One region of the Bacillus sp. SSR7 genome, then DNA from elsewhere that is predicted to be linked to it. Evidence: riboswitches for the same ligand, from Rfam matches in the RefSeq annotation. Region 1 holds a riboswitch; the other holds the start of a gene.
What was found. Region 1 has a riboswitch for preQ1 ahead of queC (7-cyano-7-deazaguanine synthase QueC). Riboswitches for the same ligand answer to the same signal wherever they lie in the genome.
Positions count from the first base shown of each region.

Region 2: another riboswitch for preQ1. It lies ahead of AC0NJG_RS07915 (QueT transporter family protein); the one in region 1 lies ahead of queC (7-cyano-7-deazaguanine synthase QueC).

Region 1 covers NZ_JBVVXV010000003.1:347,475-362,975, forward strand. The annotation lists gene AC0NJG_RS09145 (GNAT family N-acetyltransferase) at 1-95, shown strand, start outside; gene AC0NJG_RS09150 (histidine phosphatase family protein) at 131-733, opposite strand; gene AC0NJG_RS09155 (hypothetical protein) at 822-977, opposite strand; gene AC0NJG_RS09160 (YkvS family protein) at 1,239-1,424, shown strand; gene queF (preQ(1) synthase) at 1,480-1,977, opposite strand; gene queE (7-carboxy-7-deazaguanine synthase QueE) at 1,996-2,712, opposite strand; gene queD (6-carboxytetrahydropterin synthase QueD) at 2,705-3,196, opposite strand; gene queC (7-cyano-7-deazaguanine synthase QueC) at 3,196-3,858, opposite strand; PreQ1 riboswitch class I at 3,952-3,995, opposite strand; gene kinB (sporulation sensor histidine kinase KinB) at 4,203-5,411, shown strand; gene AC0NJG_RS09190 (DUF6254 family protein) at 5,423-5,539, opposite strand; gene AC0NJG_RS09195 (DinB family protein) at 5,639-6,172, opposite strand; gene AC0NJG_RS09200 (M3 family oligoendopeptidase) at 6,311-8,005, opposite strand; gene AC0NJG_RS09205 (MarR family winged helix-turn-helix transcriptional regulator) at 8,166-8,612, opposite strand; gene AC0NJG_RS09210 (DUF3149 domain-containing protein) at 8,803-10,299, shown strand; gene AC0NJG_RS09215 (aspartyl-phosphate phosphatase Spo0E family protein) at 10,329-10,610, opposite strand; gene AC0NJG_RS09220 (divergent polysaccharide deacetylase family protein) at 10,949-11,719, shown strand; gene cbpA (cyclic di-AMP binding protein CbpA) at 11,787-12,410, opposite strand; gene AC0NJG_RS09230 (class II aldolase/adducin family protein) at 12,536-13,165, opposite strand; gene AC0NJG_RS09235 (NEAT domain-containing leucine-rich repeat protein) at 13,414-15,501, opposite strand, start outside.
Region 2 covers NZ_JBVVXV010000003.1:126,501-142,001, forward strand. The annotation lists gene AC0NJG_RS07890 (YqcI/YcgG family protein) at 1-102, opposite strand, end outside; gene cspB (cold shock-like protein CspB) at 368-565, shown strand; gene AC0NJG_RS07900 (DUF2564 family protein) at 685-933, shown strand; gene AC0NJG_RS07905 (zinc-finger domain-containing protein) at 967-1,143, opposite strand; gene AC0NJG_RS07910 (ribonuclease H family protein) at 1,156-1,815, opposite strand; gene AC0NJG_RS07915 (QueT transporter family protein) at 1,967-2,452, opposite strand; PreQ1 riboswitch class I at 2,459-2,503, opposite strand; gene AC0NJG_RS07920 (aldose 1-epimerase family protein) at 2,636-3,508, shown strand; gene AC0NJG_RS07925 (reverse transcriptase-like protein) at 3,579-3,965, shown strand; gene AC0NJG_RS07930 (DMT family transporter) at 3,979-4,884, shown strand; gene AC0NJG_RS07935 (DUF6123 family protein) at 4,887-5,147, opposite strand; gene AC0NJG_RS07940 (cysteine hydrolase family protein) at 5,331-5,891, shown strand; gene AC0NJG_RS07945 (GNAT family N-acetyltransferase) at 5,932-6,792, opposite strand; partial or broken gene AC0NJG_RS07950 (hypothetical protein) at 7,063-7,259, shown strand; gene AC0NJG_RS07955 (hypothetical protein) at 7,375-8,922, opposite strand; gene AC0NJG_RS07960 (glycosyltransferase family 4 protein) at 9,014-10,066, opposite strand; gene AC0NJG_RS07965 (glycosyltransferase family 2 protein) at 10,063-10,863, opposite strand; gene AC0NJG_RS07970 (O-antigen ligase family protein) at 10,838-12,052, opposite strand; gene AC0NJG_RS07975 (oligosaccharide flippase family protein) at 12,056-13,492, opposite strand; gene AC0NJG_RS07980 (sugar transferase) at 13,530-14,168, opposite strand; gene AC0NJG_RS07985 (CpsD/CapB family tyrosine-protein kinase) at 14,187-14,807, opposite strand; gene AC0NJG_RS07990 (YveK family protein) at 14,794-15,501, opposite strand, start outside.

The DNA.
Region 1 (15,501 bases):
AACTAGGTTATAAAAAAGATCAAATCGTTATGCTTGTAGGCGAACCTTACGCACATCTCGTAAAACCATTAAACATCAAAATTTCTATATCTTAAAAAGAAAGCACACGACTTATATAAATCGTGTGCTTTTATGTTAAATTCGTATTCAATATATTTCCATTCATAGCCTCATGAAACGTATATGTTGTACATCCCCATGGCTCTCTGTGCAAAATAGGAGAACCAGACCATCCCATCGCTCTCAGTTCGGCACCAATCATTACATTCACATAATTATGCCCTACAAGAGCAATACTTCCATGTACGAGAGCATAACGATGTAATAAGTAAGCCGCTTGTCTTGCCCTCTCTCTTACTTCCTTATAAGACTCCACACCTTTATGGTAACCAAGTATCCATAATGTTCGTCCGATAAACATCCATACGTCAGGTTTACACTTCAACCATTTTGGAGCATAAAAACTCGTCGGAACTTCCGCTTCCCTAAATAGAGTATTTTGCATAAAAGATAAAGAATCCGTTAATTCAGCTGCTGACTGTACAGCACACCTTTGATCACTCGTTACAATCAATTTTGCCGCTTCAACCGCTTCCCTTGTTTCCGTTGGTATAGGTGCTTTTTCTGTTATAGTATGTAAGTCATATCCTTTCATCCATTCACGAAAGGATGTAACCGTCATTGGTTCTATAGTACGGTCTAAGCGACCATGACGAATAAAAGAAATCTTCATTCTTTCCACTCTCCATTCATCACTTACGAACTCTATTATGTACTATTTTTACATATCATACCACGCAAAAAAAGAAAGTTATACAACTTTACATATCCCCGCCACTCTCATGTGTGATCCCAGCATGTATCCCATCCATCCCATCAAAATATGTAGTCATTTCATGATGACGAATCTTTTTTAAATGTATATAAGAAAATACAAATAAAGTTAATGCTATAACACTCCCCACAAATTCAAACATCATTTTACCGCCTCTAATTTCTCCCACTTTAGTAGGTTCTTGTACATTTTTATTATACCCCTATATAAAGATGTCTGCATTTAAACCTTTCTTTTTTTCTAATAACATGACATTCTTGGATATTTTCTTACAAAAAGTGAATATTTTTCGATTTTTTACTTTGAAAACATTTACAAAACAGGAAACATAGTTCAAAATAAAGGAAAATAAAAAATCCCAAATTATTCTTTTTTGGAAAAACTGTAACAAGGAGAGTTGCTTATGCAGATCGCAGAAACTGGAGATATCATTGAATTTAAAGGTGGAATGCAAGGCCGTGTTCAAAAAGTAAATCAAAACTCCGTTATTGTAGATATAACAATTATGGAGAATTTTAGAGAACTAGATATGGAACCTCTTACAGTTGTTAGTCATAAAAACTATACTGTCATTAATCAAAATGCATAATATAATAGAAAGAAAGGATCTGTATGTTATACAGATCCTTTCTTTCTATTATACATTAACGATTATCAATTGTTTCTGGATATAAATCATGGTTCATCATGCGGTAGTCCGCCATTTGTTCATACTTCGTTCCTGGGCGACCGTAGTTGCAGTAAGGATCAATGGAAATCCCTCCACGTGGTGTGAATTTACCCCATACCTCGATGTAACGTGGATCCATTAATTTAATTAAGTCATTCATAATAACATTCATACAATCTTCGTGGAAGTCACCATGATTGCGGAAACTAAATAAATATAGTTTTAAAGATTTACTCTCTACCATTCTTTGTTCTGGAATATAGCTAATATAAATTGTTGCAAAATCCGGTTGGCCTGTTTTCGGACATAAGCTTGTAAATTCAGGGCAATTGAATTTAACAAAGTAATCACGGTTTGGATGATTATTATCAAATACCTCTAAAATTTCTGGACTATATTCAAATAAATATTTTGTATTTTGATTTCCTAATAATGTTACATCTTTTAAATCTTCATCTAATCTTCCTGCCATTTTAAACATCCCTTCTCATTATACTCCGCGTTTATTTCCCCATACTAACGCATGAAGCTGCGGCAATACTTTTGCATTATTCATTTCTTTACGATTAACTGCTTTTTCAATTAACCACTCATACTTATCTAATAGCTTTTTAATCAACATCGCATCATCCACAGTTTTTGTATCATCATTTCCTACTTGTAAGAAAAATGGTACATGTGGATAACGTTCGTGCATCTTAACTGCATACTCGAAATCATAATCGTCAAATACTACTACCTTTAAACTAATATCTTTTCCTGCTAGTTTCTGAATCATAGCATCTAACTTCTGAAAATCAGTTTTCATTGTCGAACTTGGTGGTTTTGGAGAAATCGTTATCTCATCAATTTGAAGTAACCAATCTTGCCATTTACTCCCTTGCGTTTCGATTGCTGTTCGCATTCCATTCTCTTTTAATATAGAAAGAAGAAACTCAATATTTTTCAGCAATGCCGGATTTCCACCTGAAATCGTAACATGAGAAAAATTTTCGCCGCCAATTTCTACAAGCTCATTCCAAACGTCTTCCGCTGTCATCTGTCTAATTTGATCTTTAGCAGATCCATCCCACGTAAAAGCAGAATCACACCAAGCACAGCTATAATCACAGCCAGCTGTACGGATAAACATCGTCTTTTGTCCTACAACCATTCCTTCACCTTGAATAGTCGGACCAAATATTTCTAAGACAGGGATTTTACTCATCGAGCATCCACTCCCGTCTTACTTCTGCATAACTAGTCGGAGTCTCAAATAGACGAACGAATTCAACACGAGCTCCTTTATATTCATTCACACGATTATCTTTTGTTAACGCTTCTGCCATCTTTTCATAAATCCAAACGACCATATTTTCAGCAGTTGTATTCATCGCTGGTAACGTTTCGTTTAAATAACGATGGTCTAAATAAATTTCTATTTCATTCTTCCAAATTTCTTTTATATCTCCAAAGTCAATTGCAAGACCGATTTCATTTACATATCCACTAATCCCAAATACAACTTTATATGTGTGACCATGTAAGTTTTTACATTTCCCTTCATAACAGTGTAAATGGTGTGCTGCATCAAATGTAAATTCCTTGCTGACCATTACTCTTTTATTATGATATTTAAGCTGTTTACGCTGAATATCCTTGTCCATTTTTTGCAAATTTTCTACAATGCGAAATCCAAAGAAATTATCCATTAGTTACTCGCTCCTTCGCGTTCTTGTAGGTACGTATCTAATCCTGCTTTACGAAGTTGACATGCTGGACATTCACCGCAACCATCACCAATGATTCCGTTATAACATGTTAATGTTTTTTCTCGAACAAACTCGAATGCTCCAAGTTCATCTGATAATTTCCATGTTTCCGCTTTATCAATCCACATAAGTGGTGTATGAATCACAAACGGATAATCCATGGATAAATTTAAAGTAACGTTTAACGATTTCACAAACACGTCACGGCAATCTGGATAACCACTAAAATCAGTTTCACATACACCCGTTACAATATGACGTGCTCCAACTTGTTTTGCTAATACAGCAGCAAATGATAAGAATAGTAAATTTCGTCCATCTACAAAAGTCGACGGCAATTCACCTTCTTCATGTGTAATCTCCATATCCGTTCTCGTTAACGCATTTGGAGCAAGTTGATTCAATAGACTCATATCTAGTACCGTATGTTTAATTCCTAGCTCTTTTGCAATTTCCGCTGCACAATCAATTTCTAATTTATGACGTTGATTGTAATTAAACGTTACAGCCTCTACTTCTGCAAACTGCTGCATTGCCCAAAATAAACATGTCGTACTATCTTGTCCTCCACTAAAAACAACAACTGCCTTTTCTTTTTTCATTTCACTCATTCTCCTTCTCTACTACGAATAAGAAGAAAGAACGTTCTTGAACTGTCACAATAAAAAAACAAAACAATACCTAATGATATTGTTGTTTCCATAGTTTTTTATAGAGGGAGTTCGCGAACCTCTCCCGTGCATTACACGGAATTCCTTCTTTCATTGACAAAGCTTATTGTAACATATTGTATGCTACCAGAAAAAATTTCTGATTTTTCCGCTATTTCTCATTTCATTTCTTGCATTTTATAGTATGATTAATCTAATGTGAGAAGAGAGGAGGCATCCCACTGAAACCCTTTATTATTTATCTCTTTTTAAATATATTATTCATCCTTGTTACAATGCTCGTATACCATTTATTTTGGAATCAAAAAGGGAAACGTTCTCCTAAATTAAATTCAACTATATTTATTACATTATGTTGCCTCGCTACCATACTATGTATCACTTTCGGAGCAAAAACAAATTATGGATTTCAATTTGATATGCGTCATATCGTATTAATTGTCGGTACATTAACAGGAGGTCCTATTGCCGGTGGATCTATATTAGTTGTACTAAATATATATCGCTTCTTATTAGGAGGAATAGGTGTTTTCCCATCGCTTATCGGTTCTATCCTTCTATTTATTGTCCTACTATTTACATATAAAGTTTTCAATCGAACCTCTAATCGTATAAAAGTAGCACTTGCTATTATCTACAGTCTCACATACGGATTGAGTTGGATACCTTTCTTCCTTTCAAAGGTTACAAATAAGACTGATTATATACCACATATTATTGTGTATGAGTTATGTACGATACTTGGTACGATACTTATTTTATATTTACTACACATATTACAAACTCAAGTTCGTCTTCAAAACGAACTTATGAATGCTGAAAAGTTTCATTTAATTGGCGAAATGGCAGCATCCATCTCTCATGAGATTCGCAATCCGTTAACTTCAACAAAAGGATTTTTACAACTTTTGCAGTCAGATACATGCACTGAGCAAGAGCGAAAATTATATATTGACATAGCCATCAATGGAATCGAACAAGCAAATCACGTTCTTACAGATTATTTAACCTTTGCAAAACCAAGTATTGAAAAAGAACAAACATTACAGTTAGAAGAAGAACTACTGCATGCATTATCGTTAATTACACCGCTTGCTAATTTAACAAATGTGCGTACACATTATATAAAGCAAAGTACTTCTTTTTTTATCGCGGGAGAAAAACAAAAACTAAATCAATGTTTGTTAAATATTTTAAAAAACTGCATTGAGGCCATGCCAAAAGGCGGTGATCTTTATTTCACATTAGTTCCTGATCATAAGCATATTCAATTGTATATAAAAGATACAGGAGTTGGTATGGATCAAGAACAAGTAAAACGCCTTGGATCCCCTTTCTACTCAACAAAAGAAAAAGGTACTGGTCTTGGAATGATGGTCGTATTCAGTGTTATTCAAGCTATGAATGGAAAAATTGATATTATAAGTGAAAAAGGTACAGGTACAACCTTCTTATTAACTTTTCCACTCATACAAAAAACGTGATGAAATACTCATCACGTTTTTTCTGTTCCTTCAACTAATTCAGCAAAAGCTTTCACTTTGCCATGTGGTTTTTGATTTTCTTTACGTGCTTTCCATGCGCGCTCTTCTTCTTTCTTTTTCTTGGACATACTTTTCAACTCCTTCTTATCTTTCTCCATGTAGTATTCCAAAATAAGAAAGAAAACTATACACGTATGAAAAAGAAGTGGTCTCCCACTTCCTTCTGATTATCGTTGCAAAATTGCGTGTTTCGCCTCTTTTAACTGCGTAAGATGTCTTTGTTCATGCAAATCAAGAAATTGAACCCATTGATACAAATTCAAATCATTAAAAACAGGATGCTTTAATCCATTTTCAAATAGATCTTTTTCATCTAAAACACTATGAAGCGTGTGTAATAGTTCTTGTCGTGAATGTTCTAGTAATTGAATTCCTTGCTGTTTTTTCATTAGCGTTTCTGTTGGTTTCATTTGCTGAGGAGCTTCTCGTTTATGCGTGCGATCCAGCGTAAGTTGGAGGTCTTTAAATGGAGTCGTGTTTCTTTCATTTTTTTGTAAAGCATATGCAAGGGCAGACGTAACAGATTGTTCAACTAAATGCAAGTGATGCAAAATTTGAATAATACTCCATTTATCACGACGTGGCTTTACATTCACTTCTGTATCATTTAACATTTCAATTTCTGATAATAGCGTGCTTCGGGTAGACTGTAATGAGTTCACCAAACTTTCTAAACTCACATCCATATTAGATTGAAGCATACTTCTTTCCCCCCTTTTGTTGGTGAAAAGAGGTGCTCCTTATTAGAAACACCCCTTTAGTATTCTGAATTTTCTTTTATTATCTCATCATTTTCTTGTTATGTCGATGTTAAACATGTGAAAAAAAGCGCATGTTTTTTACAATTTTGTGTCGTCAATTGCATGTAGCCATGCTTCAATTTCTGTAATAACACTTTTCACACAGCCTTCAGCAAATGGTGATGTTAAATTTGCAACTTCTACTAATTCCAAGAATGATTTACTTCCACCTTGTTGGCACAGATTCACATAATCTTCCCACGCCTCTTGTCTATTATCTCTTGCACGTTTCCAAAATTGCAGTGCACAAATTTGTGCTAACGTGTAGTCAATATAGTAGAACGGCGAGCTATAAATATGTCCTTGACGTTGCCAGAATCCACCGCGCTCTAAATAATCATTATCTTCATAATCGCGATGCGGTAAATACTTTTTCTCTATATTACGCCATGCAGTCTTACGCTCTTCTGGTGTTGCTTCAGGATTTTCATATACATAATGTTGATACTCATCAACAGATACACCATACGGTAAAAACAGAAGTGCTGAACTTAAGTGAGAGAAGTAATATTTATCTGCATCTTCTTTAAAGAATAGCTTCATCCATGGCCATGTGAAGAATTCCATACTCATAGAGTGAATTTCACACGCTTCATATGTTGGCCAATTGTATTCTGGAATTTCAAATTTACGACTTTCGTATACTTGGAAAGCATGGCCCGCTTCATGTGTTAATACGTCAATATCACCAGACGTTCCGTTAAAATTTGAGAAGATAAACGGCGCTTTATAATTCTCAATATATGTACAATATCCACCGCCAGCTTTTCCTTTTTTCGCAACTAAATCTAATAAATCATTATCTAACATGAAATTGAAAAATTCATCTGTTTCAGCCGATAACTCTTTATACATCGTTTTTCCATGATTAACAATCCAATCCGCATCTCCTTTTGGAGTTGGATTACCTGTAGGGAATTCAAAGTTTTCGTCGTAATATGCTAACTTCTCTACACCGATACGTGCTTGTTGTCGTTTTCTTAATTCCGTTGTAACAGGAACGATATAATCTAGCACTTGCTGACGATAATTCGCTACCATTTCTGCATTATAATCAGTACGGTACATTCTTGCATATCCAAGTTCAACAAAGTTTTTGAAACCTAAAGATTTGGCGATTTTCGTTCTCACTTTAACAAGCTCGTCATAAATACGATCTAACTCTTCTTCATTCTCAGCTAAAAATCCGTAATACGCCTCACTTGCTGCTTTACGTTCACTTCTCTCTTTCCCTTGCATAAATGGAATAAGCTGTGATAACGTTCTTTCTTCTCCTGCAAAATCAATTTTTGCAGATGCTAATAACTGTGTATATTGTGAAGACAATTTATTCTCTAATTGTAAATCTTTCACGACTTCATCAGAATATGTTTTTAAATCACACTCCGCAAGAGCAAATAATTGCTTCCCATAATACGCCTCTAATTCTTCGCGGAATGGAGAATGAATTAACGCATGATAATACTTTGTACCATACCCTTGTACAACTGGAGAGAATTCATCAAAGAAATCTTGTTCTTCCTTATAAAAAGCATCTGTCGTATCGACAGAATGACGAATGTAACAAAGATTCCCCATTGTACCAAAATCGTTGCGAATTTCGTTAATTGAATGAATAACTTGTTTTTGTTCTTCCGCAGTTTTCGCATTATCAAACTTCTCTAAAGCAACAGTAAACTTCTCTTTTAATTCTTCAATATTTGGCCTTTTATATTCATAGTCTTTAAATGACATGAACGAGCCTCCTCTCCATTATATGCATCCTTACTATAATTCAATGCTTACTTACAAATCTCCTTTTATTCTTCAGCAAAATACAACATATACTGCCAACATTACATGTAAACAAAAAAGCTTTGGATTTCTTTATCCAAAGCTCCTTTGGAACATATTATTACTTTTCATACTTTCCAATCTTTTTTAATAGATCCAGTAATTCGTCCTTTTCCTCTTTCGTTAACATTTCAAAAGACTGATGTATAACTTGTTCATGCCCTGGAAAAATAGAAGCAATAAAGTTCTCCCCAGCCTCAGTTAATTGTGCATAAATAACACGTCTGTCATTCGGACACGGAATTCTTTTTACTAGTCCCTTTTTCTCTAGCTTATCCACAACATATGTAATGCTGCCACTAGCTATTAAAATACGCTCACCAATTTGCTGAAGTGGTTGACCGCCTTTATGATATAGCAGTTCTAATACAGCAAACTCAGTTGGATTTAAACCGTTACTTTGTATCGACTTATTTGTAGTATCCATAACAGAACGATGTACACGAGATAATGCAATAAATACTTTTAAAGATTGAGAAATATCTTCTCGTTCATTATTTGATGTCATACAACTTTCAACCCTTCACTTAAATTCTCAGTAATAAAAAGAACAACATAGTACTTCATATAAATTCCGAATGAGTATTCACTCATTCATTACCTCTCCCCAAATATATTATGAATGATTCTTGAATAAAAACATGACAATTTTAACATAGTTTATATATAATGATAATAAAAAAGAAGGAGTACCAAATTTGAAATTCAAATTCCACAGCATAGTTTTATATATATTGCTTGTTATCCTACCAACAATAGGGATTGGTGCTACATTTTATTCATATCATTCGTATAAAATGAAACAAGAAAATAAACAAGTTGCCCATACGGTTCTCTTTTTATATAGAGACTATTTAGATCACCACCTTGGCGAAGCAATTTCTGCCCTAGAAATGCTCGCAAAGGTCGTAGGAACCGAGACTGGAAATATTAATGGGATGAAAGAAATTGTACATGATACAGATGGAAACGATGCACGTTTTTCTGGTCTATATTACGCTACACCAGAAGGTATCATTACAATCGCATCGGAAGGTGACCGACCACCTGTTGATGTCTCAGATCGTAAATATATTCAAAACGCATTACAAACTAAGAAAACAACTGTATCATCCGTCATTACAGATCGTGTTCTTGGCCATCAAGCTATTATGATTGCTTCTCCCATTTTTAATAAACAGAAGGAGCTCTCAGGCTTATTGTTAGCAAGTTTACGCTTTGACTACATTTCATCATCTTTAAATGCCATTAAGCCACAATACCATTTTGAAGTAACTGATAAGTATGATGTAGTTTTTCTAACCGATGATAATAACGAAACAAGTGATGCGCATTCTAATATGCTTACTACTCCACTCCAAAGATTAGATTGGAAGGTCTCTGTTTCTCCGTTACCTATTCATCAAAAAACTTTAAACCAGTGGGTTGCCGTAGAATGTATAGCTACTTTATTTTTAATGTCAATTTTATTTTTACTCGCTCAATATATGTTGTTAAAACGACAAACAAAACTGGAAAGACAACAAAATGAACTACAAAAAATTGAATTAGTTGGAACTTTTGCAGCTAGTACAGCCCACGAAATCCGTAATCCACTTACCGGAATTAAAGGGCTCGTCGCTCTATTGAAAGAGAAATATAAAGATGAACAAGATCAGTTCTATTTTTCCATCATCGAACAAGAAATAGAGCGAATTAATGAAATTGTAAGTGAATTTCTTATTCTTGGAAAGCCAACTGCAATCATTGAACAAACATATGATGTGAGAACCATTCTAAATGAGGTAGCATTAATTATTCAATCTGAGGCGAATCTACATAATATTGTATTCCATTTACATTTGCCAGACCGTCCTGTTCATATCCGGTGCTCAAAAGACCATATGAAACAAGTGGTTTTAAACATTACAAAAAATGCAATTGAAGCTATGACTTCTGGCGATACACTAACTATTTTCATAACAAACAATGAAACACACGCACAATTGCAAATTACAGATACTGGAAAAGGGATTCCAAAACATATTCAAAAACACCTCTTTCATCCGTTCTTTACTAATAAAGATACTGGAACAGGTCTTGGACTTGTCATATGTAAACGAATTGTAGAGATGTACAACGGGCATATTTTTATTAACAGTATAGAAAACGAAGGAACGACAGTTCATATCGAAATTCCGTTACACATAGTATAATTATCCTTATCCCTAAAGGATAATTATACTTATTTCATAAAACCAGCCACAAGCATTCGCCAAAAATTACTTGATTTCCCTTCATACCCAATTTGAAAAATAGGTACCTTTATAATTGATAACCATTTTGGTGTTTGTTTTTCTTTATAACACTGGTACTGTAAAATAAGCTTGTCCAATTCTTGACTCACTTGAATCGTCTCCATACTATTTAACCCACTCGTTAAACCTAATTGAATCATCTCTTCACGTTTCATATGAATATCACGTGAAAGCTTTTCTAGTGTGTACTTCCTTTTTACAGTAAACATTCATATCCCCCTTATTATACTTCCATGCTCTCTACTTCACTTCTCCATCGGACTTTTAACTGCTTAATCATATTTGAATTTGAAGAATCAGAAAATTTAACATTTTCTCCCTGTAATTTACAAATCTTTACCCTCACTTTGAGAATTATTACAAATTATTCTATCTTTGTAAATACATTCGCAATAATAGACAATTTTTTCATCTTCTTTTTTTACAAACACCAATTAAATAGCGGATTCTCTATTTTCCATATACTCTTCTTCGACATTTTTTGTTTAATTTATATAAAAAAGCAAATCATAATGATGATTAATAATTATAGAAAGGAACTATTTATATGCGCAAATATACGATTGCATTGCTGATTTTGACTATGTTCTTGCCATCCTTCTTGTTTCCTGTTCAAGCCAAGGCCCATACAAACAAAGTAGCTATTGTCATTGATGACTTCGGCAATAATATGAAGGGGACTGATAAAATGTTATCACTTCCTATTCCACTAACTGTTGCTGTTATGCCTTTTCTTCCTTCCACAAAGGAAGATGCGATAGCGGCTCATAAGAAAGGACACGAAGTTATTATACATATGCCAATGGAACCGATTAAAGGTAAAAAAGAATGGCTTGGACCAAAAGCAATTACAACTGATTTAAGCGACGAAGAAATAAACAACCGACTCGAACAAGCGATTCAAGAAGTACCACATGCAATTGGGATGAATAATCATATGGGATCAAAAGTGACTGCGGACGAAAGAATTGTACGACTTATACTTGCAGCTTGTAAAAAACACGGTTTATTTTATTTAGATAGCAAAACAAATCCTAAGAGTGTCGTCCCAAAAATCGGGAAAGAATTAGGAGTGCCAATTATTGAAAATCAATTATTTTTTGATGACGTGTACACAGCGGCACATATTTCAAAACAAGCCCAATTACTCATTAAAAAACTTCAAGAAAAACCGATTATGGTAGCTATCGGACACGTTGGGCCTCCAGGTGAAATTACATCACGTGTTATAGAAACCTCTATTCCTAAAATTCGTGAACATGCAGATTTTATTTTTTTATCCGATTTAGCATTATCTCCGCCTCCTGTTTCAAAATAAGATTCATGACTCAAACTAAAAAAGAGAGCAATCTGCATATAGCAAATTGCTCCCTTTCCTTTTCATCTTAAATATAATCTACATGACTCACCCTGAATCCTTTTTTCTCTATTTTTTCGATTAATTGCTTTAATCTTTTTTCATTTAACTCATCTGTTATATTGACAATAACGCGGCGAATATATTGATCGCCGTTATCTAGCGTAAATAGTCCACCGATATGAAATGCTTTCAACAATGTCCCAAGTTCTTTAATCGTTCCCTTACAATCTTGTGTTGCAATTGTTAATATATAACCACCCGTCCGCATACCAAATGAATCCTCAATAACATCAAATACATTGGAATGAGTTAAGATGCCAACAAATTCATTATAATCATTTAATACAGCTAAAAACGGAAGACGACGAATAACATAAAATGCTCTGAAAAAAGAGTCCTTTTCAAAAATAAATGCAGTGGAATCTTCTAGCATATGTTCCGTTCTTAATTCCTCTAATCCACCATTACACTTCTTTTCTAAAAGATCCACTTTATAAATAATCCCCATGAATTTCTTTTCATCTTCTGCTAATACAGGGATTGCTCGAAATCCCGTTTCATTCATAATTTGCAGAGCCTTCTTACCTGAATCGTTCATTTTGCAAAATGTTACTTGCTGTTTTGGCAGAAAATGATATTTAACTCGCAAAATATGTTCCTCCTTACATGTCAACATGTAATCTATATATAATAAGGAGACCTATATTTTATGAGTAAAATTATTTTTAAAACGCTTTCATTTACTTATTGACTTGTAACGACATCACAAACATTTCATATAACAGAGCTCTTTGCACCTTTTATCATTAACAATTTTACATGGTAGTTCATTAAATATTCTATACCCTCCAACCATTTTTTCGCTTCTTCTGGAGTTTTTCCCCACACAATCATGCCATAATTATGAACGAGAACTACTCCTCCACCTTCAATAAAATTCGGCACATTATTCTCTAATAAATCAGCGAATCTTTTCTCATCTTCTACAATGGGAATTGTCATTTCTGTTATACCTTCTTTTCCAAAAACACGTTCCACGGTACGTTTATCGAATGTTACTTCCCCTTCTTCTCCATACAACTCTGATATTAAATGACTATCTACAGTCTGTACTTGTAAAATACATTCTGCACTACTTTTTTTATAAATATCTGCATGCATAAATGATTCCGCAGCTGGTTTTTCTTCATTTTCAAATACTGGTTCACACATACAGTTTACAACAATAAAATCTTCTTCTGAAAATAACCCTTTATCCCTTCCCTCAACGTTTACTAAAAAAGTTAACGGCTCTTTTGACGTACAGAGTGATAAACTAATTTTTGTACCATAAAACCAATCACGAAGTGCTAGTTCAGATTTCACATCTTTTAATTCATTCCATTTCTTTAGAAAAAATAACATTTCGTCACCCCCGGCGTAATATTCATATAATGTTCGAATCCTTTCTATGTAAAAGGAGTATTTTTTGATTATTCTAAAAATTTAATTGAATTATCACATGAGAATGCCTTTTTGTCAATATAGTTTCACAGCTCTTCTTTAAAATGGGCCATTCATATATCTATACTCCTGTCTATTGACTACTTCATTTTATACATAAAAAATACGTTATTCTTTTTCAATCAAAGAATAACGTATTTTCTCATCTTTTATTTCGTTATTGTGTTATATAAGAACTGTGCATATTGTTCACGTGTTACAAAATCATCACCTAAAAAGTTTCCTTTTCCATCACCTCTTGATATGTTATTATCCGCTAACGCTTTCACATATCCTTCTGCCCAATGACCAGTTGGTACATCATTAAAGTTCATTTTATTATTTTCATCTTCTTTTAACTGAAATACTTTATATAATACTACAGACATTTCGTATCGAGCTAATACTCCATCTGGACGAAACTCACCAGTACCATCTCCTTGCATAATTCCAGCTTGCGCAACTGTAGCAATATCTTGTTCAAACATATGCCCTTTCGTATCTGTAAACCTCTCTTTCTGCTCTACTTTATTTTCTAATTTCAAGTACCTTTGTACTAAAGACGCAACTTGTCCACGGGTAATACGATCCCCAAATCCAAATTGTCCATTTCCATATCCCTTGAAAATATTTTCTTTCGCTAAATAGTTAATTGCTTCTTCTGACCAGTGTCCTTTTGGTACATCTTTAAATTCTACTGCTTCTACTTTTTCATCTTCTTTAGAAGTGTTATCTCCTTGGCTTTCTACCACATTTTGAATTACAGATCCTGTGAAGAAGATTCCTGTATCCGCAAATGGATCTTTCACACCAAATTCGTATATTTTCTCGCCTGATGTACTCCATTTAACTGCATCATTACTATACGTACCACCTTCGCTCTTCAAACGAATTTTTGTAGAAATTTTACCATCTTTTTCGTATATAGGTACTTTTACTTCTTTATTTACTTCTGTTTCCTCTAAAAATACTTTTTGATTTTGAACATTGATGTAGGCTGTTTTACTTAGTTCTATCACTGGTCGAACATCACGAATTTCATTTGCAGCAAAACTTAAGAATACTAACTTTTTCAAATTGCTAGCTGGTGTTAAGTCTGAAATATAATTCGCTTCTAAATCAAGCTTTTGTAATTTTACTAGACTTGATAATGGAGTAATATCCTTTAACTCATTGTTAGGTAAGTGTAATTGTTTTAACTGTGTCATCTTACTTAGAGGAGTAACATCTTTTATTTCATTTTTCCCGATCCACAATTCTTCTAATTGCTTCATTTGCTCAATACCAGATAAATCTTTTACTTTATTACGTGTTAATACTAAGTCTTTTAAAGGTAATGAATATAACGGTTTAATATCTTCAATTTGATTACCTGCTAAAGTTAAGTATGTTACATTTTTCAACGCGCTTAATGGCGCAACATTGGTAATTTTATTATTTGCTAAATTCAAGTAATCTAGTTGTTCCATTTTCGCTAATGCTGTTACATCTTCTATTTGGTTGCCTGATAAATATAAACTTTTTACATTTTTCATTTCAATTAGTGGTGCAACGTTCGTAATTTTATTATTACTTAAATCAAGAGAATCTAAATTATCCATCTTAACAAGTGGTGTTACATCTGAAAATTCATTACCACGTAAAGCTAAATGTTTCAATTGTTTTAAGGTCGTAAAGAATGATGGATCTTTTATCTTCGCATTCGCAACTGTTAAAGATTTTAAATTTGGCATATATTTTAATGCACTATAATCCAGTATCTCATTCGTATTTAAAAACAAGTCCTTTACTTGTAATAACTCTTCTTTCGTGATTGGTGTATTTAAATCTTTTCTATTAAATACTTTTTTATTAACAAGCTCTCTTAATTTGTTATCTGTTATCATATTTTGATTATCAATTGGATTATCCGTTTCCGTATTGCCTGAATTAGAGTTATCATCTGGTTTCTCTGTTTCTTTGTCACCTACAGTTGGATCTTTAATTTCAAATTGAACTTGATATTTGTGATCATATCCAATAGCCGGAATAAGTATATGCATTTGCATATTGTGCTTCTTCTCAAACTCGCCAATTTCAAATTGAACTACTTTCGTTCCATTCTTCCTCTTATCTTCTGACAAAACTTTTACATCATGGAATACGCCAGGTTGGTTTTTATCCTCTATTCTAAGGTATTGAAAATAATCGCTATCTTGCATTGTTACAGTTACAATTTTTTTTCCGTCCGCAATCGTTACTTTAGGATCTTTTATATA
Region 2 (15,501 bases), 220 kb from region 1:
TAGCACAACACTCGAAAAATTTTGAAATTCCTTTGCAACCCAATTCGGTATGTCGTTTCTCGTTCTCATTCCTTCATTATCTAATAAATAAGACTCATTCATTCTTTCACCTCATTATGTATAGCGTTCAATTAAGACTATTACATACTCGGCCTGTCCTATACCTATTAAAAAATTTGGCTAAAAAATTATTTAAAAATACAAAAAAATAAAATCGCTTACTTGACTAAATTCTCCCAATTCGTGTATATTTAAATTAATCATTTAGCAGAATATTCAAGATTATAGCATTTTTAGTTTATATTATCTTTTCAAATGAATTTCACTAAATGAAAAAACGTAAATGTTTTCTAGGAGGAATTGTAACATGCAAGGAAAAGTAAAATGGTTTAACAACGAAAAAGGTTTTGGATTTATCGAAATTGAAGGCGCTGACGATGTATTCGTACATTTCTCTGCTATTCAAGGCGAAGGCTACAAAGCTTTAGAAGAAGGTCAAGAAGTATCTTTCGATATCACTGAAGGAAACCGTGGACCTCAAGCTGCTAACGTAGTAAAACTTTAATCCAACATATGACAGGAGGTTACCTTACTTGGTAACCTCCTTTGTTATTCCTTTGTATATTTCCGTTTTCCAGAGCAAAAACTATGTGAAATGCGCACTATACAAAGGAGGAATTATTAATGGGATCAGAAGTAAATGATTTTGAAGAAGTGAAATTCCGTGTAGAAACAGCACAAAAAATGGTAGGATCAGCGACAATTTCAATGGATCCAGATACATTAGAGCATGCGACTACTGCTGTAGAAGCCGCTCGCTCTCAGCTTGAGATTATGAAATCTGTGGCAACAGATTTAGATGAGCCGTTTTTAATAAATGAGGAAAAGAAATTAAGCGAGTGCGAGCATCAATTAAATGAAGCGAAGCACTAAAAAACATCCAGAGAGTTTTCTCTGGATGTTTTTTCATGACAACTGTTCCCCATACTTTTTCAATGTTTCTCCAACTGTACATTGTCTTATACAAAAGGAATGAGCATAATACTTACTATTTGTTTTTCGATTATGTTCTCGCAAAAAACATCCTTCACAATACGTTTCTAATAAGTCATTTACCTCTGTAATGAGTTGCTTTTTATCCACCTTTGCACCTCTCTATTCGGTTATTTCTTTATGACTATCAATCACTGTTCCTTCTAATGCTTGCGTAGCTAATTGATGTGCTTCTTTATTTTGTTTTCTTGATATAGGCTCACATACAAGTTTTAATTTCATTTGCTTCGCCTTTTGCTCAATTTGGTCTAAATAATGATTTAAATGTTCATCATAACAAGGCCATTCTCCAGCCAATTGCTGCAGTACAACTTGAGAATCTCCGCGAAGCGTGACCGCTTCATACTTAATTCCTAATTCCTCGAGTATATTCATGCTATATAGTAATGATGCATATTCCGCTTCATTATTATCATATATGCCTTCTATATATGCATTACGGCGAATTCGGTATTGTTTATTCCCTTTTTTATAGTATACACATATACCTACTCCAGCTTCTTTCGTCTGAACATCATACCCCCCATCAAAATAAACGAGTATTTCTTGGGGTTCTTCCTCCACTTGTTTGCTCAGCTTCTTCATTTCCTTTAATGACCATTCTGCAGCCATTTCATCGTAAAATAATAATGCTTTCACTCTTCCTGTTTTCTCGAAATCCTCCGCAAATTGAAGTGCTTCTTCTATGTTCATATAATCTGTCGTTAATTCCGTCTGCAAACCGCGTTTTGTTTTATACAACCAATGAATTTTATATTTCATACTAGATTCCCCTTATGTAAGACTTCTTATATGTATCCAGCTAATGAAAGCCTCACTTTATTTTATTATATTTTATCAAGAGCTAAAGAATTATATTCAATATTATCACATGCAAAAAGAGCTATCCCTATAGGAATAGCTCTTTCATCTATTACATAAATCTTTCAAATTGTACTCGTTTATTAATCCAGTACATTACAGGCATACCAATTGCCATGACAACAAATTCACCGATTGCACATGTTAACCAAGTCAACATAAATGGTAAATCAAATGCAAGATGAAGTTCAATTGCAATCATAAACATTGTAATTGTGAAAATAACTGTATTAAAAATCATACGAGCCCAAACACCTTTAATAAATCGCATAGAAATAATTGTTGCAACTAATGCAAGAATAGATTGCCCTACTCCAAATACTAAATCGTAAGCGATCATAGGTGAGAAAAAGAGATTCGTTAAAAATACACCTAATACAATTCCGTAAATTGCTTTCTTATTAAATACAACGAGATGATTAAACATCTCTGAAATACGAAACTGTACATTCGTAAAGCCAAATGGCTGAATAAGCATAGAAACAGCAATATATAATGCCGCTAAAATACCATTACCGACTAAAGTTCTAATATTCATGACAAAATCTCCTTAGTTTTTTTACGTGGGATGGTTTCGAACCACGTTATTCGTTTTTTAAGCAACAAGATTATATTTTACGCGGTAGCCCCCCTTTCGTCAATAGATTCCTACCATGAACTACCCTTTTTCTTTTAGACAACGTATAATGAAATATATGAAAGATTTAGGAGGTTTTACTTCATGACTGCAACAATTCAAAATGAAAAAGTGGTCGTTACCATCTCTGACAAAGGTGCAGAATTACAAAGCGTTCGCTTAAAAGAAGACAATACAGAATACTTATGGCAAGGTGATGCTACTTATTGGGGACGCCGTGCACCAATTTTATTCCCTATCGTCGGCCGATTAGTAGATAATACATACTACGTAGACGGTAAAGCTTATTCTTTAACACAACACGGCTTTGCTCGGGATCTTACATTCTCTGTAAAAGAACAAAGTGAAACGAAAATCACTTATATCGTTACTAGTAATGAAGAAACATTAAAAAAATACCCATACGAATTCGAATTACTCGTTTCTTATGAGCTAGACGGACAAATCGTTCATGTAACATACGAAGTGAATAACCCTTCTTCAAAAGAGATGTTCTTCTCAATCGGCGCACATCCTGGTTTCAATTTCCCGTTATTAGAGGGCGAATCATTTACAGATTACCATCTATCTTTTAATGGTTCAGAACGTTTAGAAACGAGCATATTAGAAGGGCCTTACCTTTCAAATACGAAGCAACTAATTGCTGAAAGTACGAATGAATTGCCACTTACATACGACCTATTTAAAAACGATGCACTTATTTTTGAAAATATGAATACGGATGAAATCTCCATCCGTTCTCATAAACATAATAAATTCGTAAAAGTAGAATTTGACGGATTCCCATTTGTCGGCGTATGGACACCAGGCGAGAATGCTCCTTTCTTATGTATCGAACCTTGGTATGGAATTGCTGATGAAGTAAATCCAGCAAAAGATTTCAAGGAAAAAAAAGGAATTCAATCTTTACAAGCGAATGAAACATTTACATGTCGTTATAGTATTACAATCGGCTAAGTTACTCTATCCCCTACTTCAAAGAAACATATGAGTAGGGGATCATCTTATCATTTGGAGGTTTCTCATTTTGATTGAAGTATATATTGATGGTGCATCAAAAGGAAATCCTGGTCCTTCTGGTGCAGGCGTATTTATTAAAGGGGTTCAACCCGCTGTACAATTATCATTACCCCTTGGGACAATGTCCAATCATGAAGCGGAATATCACGCTTTACTTGCGGCATTAAAATATTGCATGGAGCATAATTATAACATTGTCTCTTTTCGTACAGATTCACAACTTGTCGAGCGAGCTGTCGAAAAAGAATACGCAAAAAATAAAATGTTTGCACCACTATTAGAGGAAGCACTGCAGTACATAAAAAGTTTCGATCTCTTTTTTATTAAGTGGATTCCAAGTAGTCAAAATAAAGTTGCTGATGAATTAGCTAGAAAAGCTATCTTACAAAATTAACGGGGGTATGAGTGTGAAAAAAGATTGGATTGCTCCTCTTGCTTTATTATTTGTGTCTTTTATTTGGGGAGCTACATTTGTCGTCGTTCAAAATGCTATGTCTTTCGTCGGTCCATTTACATTTAATGGTATACGATTTTTATTCGCTGGAATCATTTTATTATTCGTTCAAATGATTTTCTCAAAAAAAACTTCCAAACAAGATATAAAACAGAGTAGCCTCGCTGGATTAACCGTTGGGTTCTTTTTATGCGTTGGCTATGTATTACAAACATTCGGCTTACTGTATACAACTTCTTCAAAAGCAGGTTTCTTAACAGGGCTTAGTATCGTTATGGTACCAATCTTGTCTTTTATCTTTTTAAAACAAAAAGCTACTATTTTTATCGTAATTGGCATTGCTGTAGCAACAGCGGGTTTATATTTATTAACAGCAGGTGATTCTTTTCAATTAAACATTGGAGATGTACTCGTTCTCGGTTGTGCAGTTGCTTTCGCTGCTCATATTCTCGTTAACGGCTTCTTCTCTAAGAAAATATCACCTTTATTGTTAAGCACATCGCAAGTATTAGCTGTCGGTATGTTTTCTTCTATTTGCGCCTTTTTGTTTGAAGATTGGGAAAAATTATTTTCAGTAGCACTATGGACGAATTCTTCCTTTTTATTTGCTCTATTTCTAACTTCCCTGTTCGCGACATCCATTGCTTTTTTCATTCAAACATCAGCACAAAAACATACGTCTCCAACGAGAGTAGCAATTATTTTCGCAATGGAGCCCGTTTTCGCTGCCTTAACAGGCGTTCTCGTTGCAAACGAACAACTTTCTATTTCCGCTATTATCGGATGCCTCTGTATTTTCCTAGGCATGGTTTTTGTTGAATTACCTTCTAAAACAAAAAAAGAAGCGCAGGCTGCGTGAAGTTACGCTTGTAACTTCCGCATAAAAGCCTTAGCGCTTTTTTTATCTGTAATCTCTTCTTCTTTCAATCGTTCTAATAACGCAACAAAATAACTGCCATCAAACTGCAATTGATGCTTAATTGTCGCTTCTATTGCTGCGTTTACAATGCCATCAGATGCACCCGTATATCCTTGTCCGAACATAATAAATCCTTGTGCTTCCTCTGATAATTTAAATCCTTTCGTATGTAAGAATGAAAGATAATCTTCTACTGTTTGCATGTTATTCCCACCTACTCAAAAATTCTCCACTTCCTATCATACATGTTTTTATACGCTATGAGAATGAAATTTCTTTGACAACTTTGTAAATCAATCGTCTACTTCGCTTATAAATGGAGGATTTCTTTACAATATGAAGGAATATGTACAGTGGAACTTATTCCATATTAAAGGGGAGACATGATGAAACAAGCACTATTAATTATCGATGCGCAGCAAGAATTAATGGATGGAAATGAACAAGAAAGTGAAGTTTTTCGTAAAAGCGAATTATTATCTACACTCAATACAGCCGTGCAGAAAGCAATCGATTCAAATGCCCTTATTGTTTTCGTAAGAGATATCGATGTTGCTTCTGGTAGCGGCGTAGGCTTTGAAGTACATAATGAAATTCAAGTACCTCAGTCTGCAATCCTTATTAATAAAGCAGCCACAAACGCATTCTATGGCACTTCTTTACTTGAACTTTTAAAAGAAGAAAAGATTAACCATATTGTTATCGGTGGATGTAAAACAGAGCATTGTATTGATACTGCTGTGAGGACTGCAACTGTACAAGGCTTTGATGTTACATTAATTAAAAACGGGCATTCCACAACTGATTCTGACGTATTGTCTGCAGAACAAATTATTGGTCACCACAATAAAACTTTACATGGGCATTATAACGTTGATCATTTTTCTATGGTGAGGGATATCGAGGAAGACCTCTTTCAGCCGACTCATGATCAATATCGTGATTAAATGAACTAAAAAAGAATCCTTACGTGAAAAGGATTCTTTTTTAGCCAAAAATTTGCGCTGCAATACTGTATAGTTCTCCATTTCTTTTCAATAATTGATCACTATTTTTCAACATAATGGGTGGTATATTCGCCCTTTTAAAACCAGCAATCTCTAACTCTTTCAGAAAATCGTCCTTTCCTTCTGTTACATCTATTCTTAATCTCCCATTATGTCCCCTTGCTAAAGCATGTACAATTCTCATTGCCATCGCATCATTTTTAGCAACAACCTGCCCTATTATTTTATTTTCTGGTGTTTGTATGCTTAAACCGTAACCTAATACATTTTGTTCCTTATCCTTTACAACGACACATTGTTCACTTTGCATAATTCTTTTCTTTAAAAACTCTTTTCTATTTGTTCCAAACGCATATTCATCTAATTTTATTATTTCTTCTAAATCACACTCCTCATAATTCATCATATAATCTTCATTTCTCATACAATAATTATTCACATTGTACGAGTTACATATGTATTTAGAAACATAACTTACTGCTCTAAATCCCAATTTTTCATATAAAGGCTTTCCCTCGTCCGTAGCAATAAGCATAATAGGAGTTTGAGCCGATACGCTCTTCATGCATGCACTCGTTATCGCCTTTCCAATCCCTCTCCCCTTATAATCTGGATGTACAATTACCATTCCTATTGACGCTAACGCCTCTCCGTATAATATAATTGCAGCACTTGCAATCAGTTCTTTTCTTTCATTCCATACGCCATATACAATACCTGAGTGAAAAACCGTTTCAATTTCTTCTCTGTTATAATCCCAACCAATATAAGAAGATAATGCTACAATATCGCCAATTTGTTCTTCCCTAAGACGCTCTACTCTAATTTCCAATTTAACCATACTCTATCCCCTTATCTAGACATTTCATTTATTCTTCCCGAATCACCTTGTACATGTTTCCCTTTATCTGTTCCTATTTTGACCACGAATATGAGGTGACAACATTCCTATAAGAATTAAATACAATAGCAATAAAAAACATACTGATGCAACATTAACCATATAAAAAATAGTTCTATCGTTATTTTTAATATTCCTGCTAGTAGTAGTACTAGTCTTTATGTAGAATCTATTTTCCGATTGAAAACCATCTATCTTATGATTAAAATATTACAGCTTCAAATCTCGCTACAGATCCATCAATCACAGTAACCGTTACGAGTAACGAAAACATCGTCACCTTTGTTCCAGAAAATCCAGATCAAACACTTCCAAATTTTAATTACTTCTTTGACGGTGAACGCTTCATACGGATTACTCCTCGAAATGTACGAAATTACCTTTGGACTTGGATTTGGCGGGATTAAATGAAATAAAAAGAGATTGTAGTTTGGTTGAAACCAAATTACAATCTCTTTTTGTTTCATTCTCTTTATCGTACTACTTAATAACTCGTCCAAGCATTTATAACCGAGCATCATCTCAAGTTAATTTAGTCGTAATAAGTTGGCCAGCCTCATTAATCGTTACTTTCCATTTCGCTCCACTAGCAGTCTTCATGACGATACCTTTACTTGCTTCTATTTCAATATCTCCAAACATTCTTCCGCCTGTTGTCGCTAACCAAGCATTTCCATTCTCCATAGAAGACCTCGCAAACATACGATTAATTCGAAAACGTTTATGGTCTTGAACGTAACCACTGAGTGTAATTCTTACTTTATATAGTTGACTCGCCTTCATATTCGATATAATTGTATCGCCTACATTTAATGGAACATCCGATGCAACAACCCAATTTCCAGTTGCACTTAATGCATACTCAATTTTAATTTTCTTCGGGCTCTCTCCCCACCCAAAATACATGCCAAAACAATTCAGCATTTGGATTGGATTTTTCGTAAAATCTAGTTCAATCACAACTGGATTACTATCTGGAACATCGATATAGTTTACACTTTGTTCATCTATTAAATTAAAACAATTTGCAAGATTCCCACCGTAAGGTAATTTCCCACTTGCTTGCTTAACAGTATACTTCTGCTGAGCATTTACTAATATATCATCTTGGTTCCCTATTAAATGTGGTTTATTTAACGTAATTGGCAACTGAACCCGAAGAGATTCTTCATAGGTAGACTTACAAACATTGTATTGTCCTTTATCGACAATCGTTGTGGAAAGTAAATTCGAAAAAAGATAGTTACGATGCGAATTAGAAGAAAATTCAATGACAATCGGTTCGCTACTCATCCGGTACGTATCCCAAATCATACAATCAAATGTATTATAGGCACCCGTACAACGAATTACTTTTTTCGTTTGCTGTCTACATTGTACTTGAATATCATGAAATGTATTGCCTGAACTTTCATTTGGCAAATCACTATTTCCATCTACTTCAATCCCATACTGACATCCATCAATAAATATAGATTGAAATACATTTGCGTTAATCCAGCAAGGTGTATTTATATCATCTATAAATTCTGTCTTTAAATGTATTGCAGTTTGAAAGTTTTTAATTTGAATAAAGTTAACTTGAAAAAAACTAATATAGTCCCATGCTTTTTGACAATAAAAGTGTATAGCCTTTCCTTTATATGACGACGTTGCATTTAATATATTTATATTTGATATAAGAGAGTAATTAGGAACTTCTATTTGTTGTGAACCAGAAACATACATAACTGCAGATTGAAACAGTGGATTTATAACTTGAACTGTACCACCTGTTATAGACGCATTTTGTTGCAGTTCAAACGCATTAAAATCTCCATCAATTTGCAACGTAACAGTAGGATCCAGCTCTAATCTTACGTTTGATTTAATAACAATCGGCTTTACAATTTTGTACGTATTTACCCCTGTAATTCTAACCGTCGAAATTCGATTCACTACACAATAATTTATAGCTTGCTGAATTGCTAATGAACTATCATTTCCCGAGTTTGGAACTGCTCCAAAACAATCAATATGAACGCTATTTTCTGGTGCACAATCTTCTTGGGAAGAAATATATTCTGACAAAATAAATTCACTCCTCATATTACCTTTTTCATATAATATGTGAGTTTTATCTTAAAAGTTTCTATAATAAAAAAACAAACGACTTCTACAGTCATTTGTTTAATTCATATAAATCTTTCGTTTCTTCTATCATTTTCGTTAACGAGAAATATCTCTCTGCTTTCTCTCGTGCTTTCAGTCTAATACCATTCACCTTTTCTTCATTCTCTTTTAAGTCCTCAAGCGCACTTACGAACATAAATTCGCAATATTCAGATATCAAAACACCTGATTCTCCATCTATTACCGCTTCATTTATTCCGCCGACATCTATTGAAATAATTGGTGTTCCTGTGGCCATCGCTTCAATTACCACCATCGGAAACACTTCACGAAAAGATAATAAAAGTAGGGCATCCATATTTCCTATAAATCTATGTGGTTCCGAAATATTCCCTAACATCTTTACATTTTGCTGCAATCCATACTTTTCTATTTCTTTCATAATAGACTCTTTCTCTGGTCCATCACCAGCAATATAAAACTTAAAATCATCTCTCTTTTTCAACACATTTGCAATTTTTACAAATAGTTGATGGTTTTTTTCTTTGGATAATCTAGCTAATATCCCTACATGATAAGTAGATTCTGCCTTTTTCTGCCGAAATAAAAACTTTTCAATATCCACACCGTTATAAATCGTCTTTATTTTTTCTGCAGCTACATGCATTGAAATTAAATTATTTTTTTCAAACTCACTTACTGTAATAATATTGTTCACATATTTATTCATGAAATAACGAAAAAGAATTGGCATTTTCTTTTCTAATATCGTTACATTATGTTTCGTATACAAAACCTTTATCTTTTTTTTCATAAACTTTTGAAGTAGAATTGAATATAAAACCATTCGTAAACTATTTGCATGAATAATTTCTATCTTTCGATCACATATTTCTCTTCCCAAGTAATAAATATTTCTCAAATGATTCCATCGACTAAGCAACATGAAATTTTCTTTTCTAGTAAGAGATTCATATAGTTCTCCATCACCTGCAGCTGTATAAAATGTAAAGTTCTCATCACGCAAATTGCTTTCCAATTTACAGAAATAACTTTCAGCTCCTCCAGTTATCAATTTGTCTGTCATCAACAATATATTCATAATTGCGTCTTCCCAACTACATTGATTTTATTTTTTCTATAGGCATGAAAAGCATACTTACTAAAATAGTAAAAAATTTGCACCGCATTTAATCGTTTTTGTTCCTTTAATAATTTCCAATACCGAAAAGCCGCTCTCACTTTATTTCTCGAAACAGAATTTTCTACAATTCTATACTTCGCTAACACTTGCTGTATTCCTTTCGCTTCATGCCCTTCATGTAATAAGTTTAGCCATAGCGCTGTATCTTCCGGCTGCACATTAGGCATTTCAATATGGGAAATTTTTTCACGATCAATCATTACTGTTAAACAACCGATAATTGTATTTCCTGCCAAATGATAATAGTCAACAGATTTTGGTACATTCACTTCTCGATTTAGTTCATTACCGTTTTCATCGATTAAACTATACGATGCATACGAAAAGGCCGCATTCATTTCTTCCATAAATAACAATTGTGTCTTCAATTTATTTGGCAACCATATATCATCGCTATCTAAAAAAGCAATATATCTTCCTCTCGCCTCTTCAATCGCTAAATTCCGAGATTTCGCAGCACCAACATTTTCTTTTAATGATATTAGCCTAATACGCGAGTCCCCTTCTATTATCTCTTTAATTTTTGTAGCAGATTGGTCAGTTGAAGCGTCATCAACGATAATCATTTCCCAATTTTCATATGATTGATTTTGTACTGATAAAATCGTCTCACCTATAAATCGTATACTATTATAAGAAGGTGTTATTACAGAAACATGAGGCGCCTTATTATGTGCTGATAGACATTTTACCATCTACCTTTCCCCTTCCTTCATATATTGAAATGTACTTCACAACTATTGCTAAAAATAAAAAGAACGCTTCGTTAATAATGAGTGACAATGACATCATCTGAAATAAAAATCCAATCATAGTTAATAAAAGATACGGTTTTTCACGAAATAGAGTATACTGCGTTAATTTAAACATTAATATGCATAAAAAAGCGCTATATAAAAGAAAACCAATTGTACCCGATTCAGACAAAATTTCTAAAAATGTATTGTGCACATATAATTTTTCATTAAATTGAAACTCATAATAATTCGAAAAATTAAACGCACCAATTCCGATATATGGATTGGATACATAATATTTAAAAGCAGCTTCCCATAATGTAAATCTTCCACTTCCATTATCATGCGAAAAATCAGAAATTCGTTTATTCAATATGTCATCCAATTGGCCACCCATTACACTATTCGATAAACTGAAGATTACTACACCAAACAATAGTAAACACATTATTATTTTTATTTTTTTTGCAAAACTAGATGTACATACATATACAAAAACGACGAGCACAAGTGCTAATATCCCTCCCCTTGAGAAAGTTAATAAACTTGTCGTCACACATAAAATCAATCCTAAAATGTTCGTTATATTATGTAGGTTTGTCATATAATACATAAAAAATATTGTATTATAAAAAATAAAAATGTTAGGATCATCTAGCAAACCAATTAACCTTGGGTATCCTCTATCAACTAATAGTCCGGCAAAAATTTCTCTTTCTTCTCCACCGTACAATCCAAAGTGCTGTAAACCGACTATATACAGTATTAGACTTACAATATTAAATATAATTCCTACATAGACAATAGATGATTCAAGTGTTGCTATTTCAACATTCCCTACTAAATTTCTCATTATAAAATAACACCCTAAAACAAGTAACACACCAAAAATCATACGAATACTAGCATGTAAATATATAGAAAGAATTCCACTGAAACAATAAATGAAATAAAATAGTAAAAATACAACTTCATGAAAATATAGCTTTTGAATATGAAAGTTTTTAACTGTTAAACAAAAATATATGACTAAAAAAATCATATATATCTTCAGCGAAAATCCAATATATATATTGTATTTACTTAACATGACAAATAATATTAAGAGCATAATCCATTTCATCGATATTTTCATATTATTTTCCATAGGCTATATCCCCTGTTTCGTAATATAATCCTTTTTACGTGTTTTTGTTATAAACGAGAGAAGAAGTTTTTTCAGCTCATAGTCATATAGGAATATACCCACTACTACGATTAACGTATTAAGAACGAGCGCAATGAAATGATATGTATGCAATATATATTGCACCCCAATAAAAGTTACGCCAAAATAAATTGTATAAGGTATGACAATTTGAAATACAATTTTCCCCTTCACTACACTTACCGCTATATACCCAACTAAGGCTACAATTTCAAATAAAACCATAGCATAAGCCGCTCCTATCACTCCACCAATACTACTAAAGCTATAAAGCATAATCCCACCTATCACTAATGCTATACATTGCACAACCGTTCTTTTATTTTGACGTCCACTCGTTGTTAAACCATCAGCTATAGCAATATTTAAACTTTGCAGTGCAATGAGAAATGATAATATTTGGAGTGGCTCTACTGCATTTTTCCATTCCTCATGAAAAAATATAGAAATAAAGTAAGGTGCTAAATGATATAAACCTAGCGTCATACATATTCCCACGATCGCCATTAATTTTATTTGAAGTAAGTTTAATTTCGTATGCTCTTCTAATTTATTCTGATTATAATGCTTAAAGAGCACTGGATAAAACGCCCCTGCAATCACCCCCGGTACTTGATATAAAGCCGCTGGCATCCGATACGCCACCGCGAAAACACCTAACATACTTAATGGCAGTGTATAGTTAAGTAAGATAGGTGCTAATTGTGGCGTACTCATTATTAAAAAACCACTAATAATAAAAGGTGTTACTTGCCAAAACAACGCTTTATGAATTACAACTTTCATATTCACATTCGTCTTTCTTTTCATTACATATATACTGCATATACCACCAATCATATAACCCAATCCATATAAACGCGCAGTTATATAAACTGGTAACTCTCCGAAAATACAAAAACATGTAATGATACTGACAACTGCCGCTGATACAACTTTAATAAGTGCTATATACTTCATACGCTCCGTTAGCTGAAAGTAGGCAATCCCTATATTTTGCCAAGTTAATCCTATTAACATGAAAAACATTACGTTTATCATCATATAAATCAAATTTTTATCCGCATACATATAATGAATAGCAATATAGCCAATTATAGAAATAAAAATAAGTAGAATCATCCTTACCTTTATATACGACGATAAAATCATCTCTAAGTCTATTCCATCTTTTGCCCCTTCTCGAAGAAACGTATTCGTAAGTCCTAAATCTGTAAAAAATAACATAACAAACGTCACTGCTATAGCAACACTAAACATCCCATAATTTTGTGCATTAAAAAAATTTGCTAAAGCAATTAAACTCACAGCCTGAAGAAGATTAGCTAAAATCGTGCTATAAAATAGATGGATAATATTATTTAAAATCGATCTACCCATACCTGTTCTCCTTTGCAAGCAACCTACTTACATATATTTATCTTGCACCATTACCATTCAATACGATTAAAACAGTTTTACATAAAATATGAATGTCCATCTTAATCGTTTTCATTTCAATATACTCCATGTCCCATTTCAACTTTTCTTTTGGATCAAGATCATACCCGCCATTTATTTGTGCCCATCCTGTTAACCCTGGCTTCACAATTAAACGTTCCTTGAATTCCGGAATATAGGCATCAAATTGTTTATAAAAATACTCTCTCTCTGGCCTAGGTCCAACAAAAGACATATCGCCTTTTAAAATATTGAAAAGTTGCGGCAATTCATCAATTCTCGTTTTTCTTATAAATGATCCAACTTTAGTAATTCTTGGATCATTTTCATCTGCCCATTGCGGTCCATTTATTTCAGCATCTTTTACCATCGACCTTAATTTAAATATATTAAATTTCTTTCCATTCATCCCTAAACGTTCTTGAAAATAAATTGGAGCTCCTGCTGTTTCGAAAGCAATTATAATACAAAAAAACAACATAGTTGGCAGCGTTACTAGTAACAATATGAGTGAAAATATAATATCAAACAAGCGCTTTATACTTCGATTCAAAATACTGGTCTTTTCTTGGGCCGGAATCGTATACAACTTGGCTTGATTTGTTTCACGAATCATAGATCGTTACCCCCACATTCAAGAATATAAAACTATACCTATTAATTCACATTCTTTCTTCTTTATATTTGCTATCACTTTTTGCACAGTATGTAGGGAATCTTTTCTCCTTTTAACCGCTAAGACCACTCCATCGCATTTCCCTGCAATCATGTGCGTAGCAGGAAGCTCAAATACTTCAGAGGAATACAAGAAAATGTAATCAAAATCTTCCTTCCATTTTGCAATTACATAATCAAATTCATCTGTAGCAACTAAAGGTGTACCAGTGTGTACTGTTTTTTTTGCAGGAATACAATATAAGTATTTAGATAAGTTACTAGAGAAAGTTTCATAACTACAGGAGGGATCGCTTATTATATCATTCACTGTTTTCGTATGGTTGCTTTGTAATAGTAGATGTAGCTTAGGATCGGAAAAATTCACATCGATAAGTAACACCTTTTTTTTCATTTCTGCAAACACTAGCCCTATATTGACTATAAGCGAGGCAACAACGCCTCTATCCTTCGTTGAACTAATTGTGAACACTTGTTTCCCCGATTTTTTCAACTCGTGATACAGCGTATAAAACTGCTCTTTCATTAAAGCATTATGCGGATCAAATGGAAGCTGTTTCTTTGTCTTAAACATCGACATGTTCACCTCGATATATAGATGATTGCGTATCAACTTCTGTAGATTTCTTTTTTCTTTTCGGTTTCATATTTATGTAGCAAATAACAGGGATTGTTGTTATTTTCTCCAAATCTTGTTCCACGTATATACGCTCATCAAAATAATCTCGAAATATAGCTAAACCTACCCCAACAAAAAAACTAACAAGTAAAGAGATAGGGATAATAAGTTGAAATTTCGGAAACAACTTTTCTGCATTTTCCTGTAACTCAGGGTCAGTTAATATTTTTACTCCCTGTACATTCGTATACTGTTGAAAACTTTTTTGAGATTGTTCTGCCAGTGACTTTACGATTTCTTTTACAATTTTAGAATCCGAATCTTTTACTGTAACAGTAACAATTTGTGAATTGTCCATATTCACTACTGAAATCTTTTGAGCTAATTCATAACTTGATTGCTCTAATTTCAAAGTTTTTTTGACGGTTGAAATAATAAGTGGACTTTTTAAAATATCAACATACGAAGTTACGAGCTGCTTATTTTCCTGTGTTTTATTTGTTGAATTTTCCTTATTAAACTCATCTAGATTCCCAACGAGAATTTGTGTTGAATATTGATATGAAGGCTTTAATACGTACATAGAGATAAGAATTAGAGAAACAGTTAAACAGCACATCGTCAAAAAAATTGTTACTATCCTTCTTTTCAATAA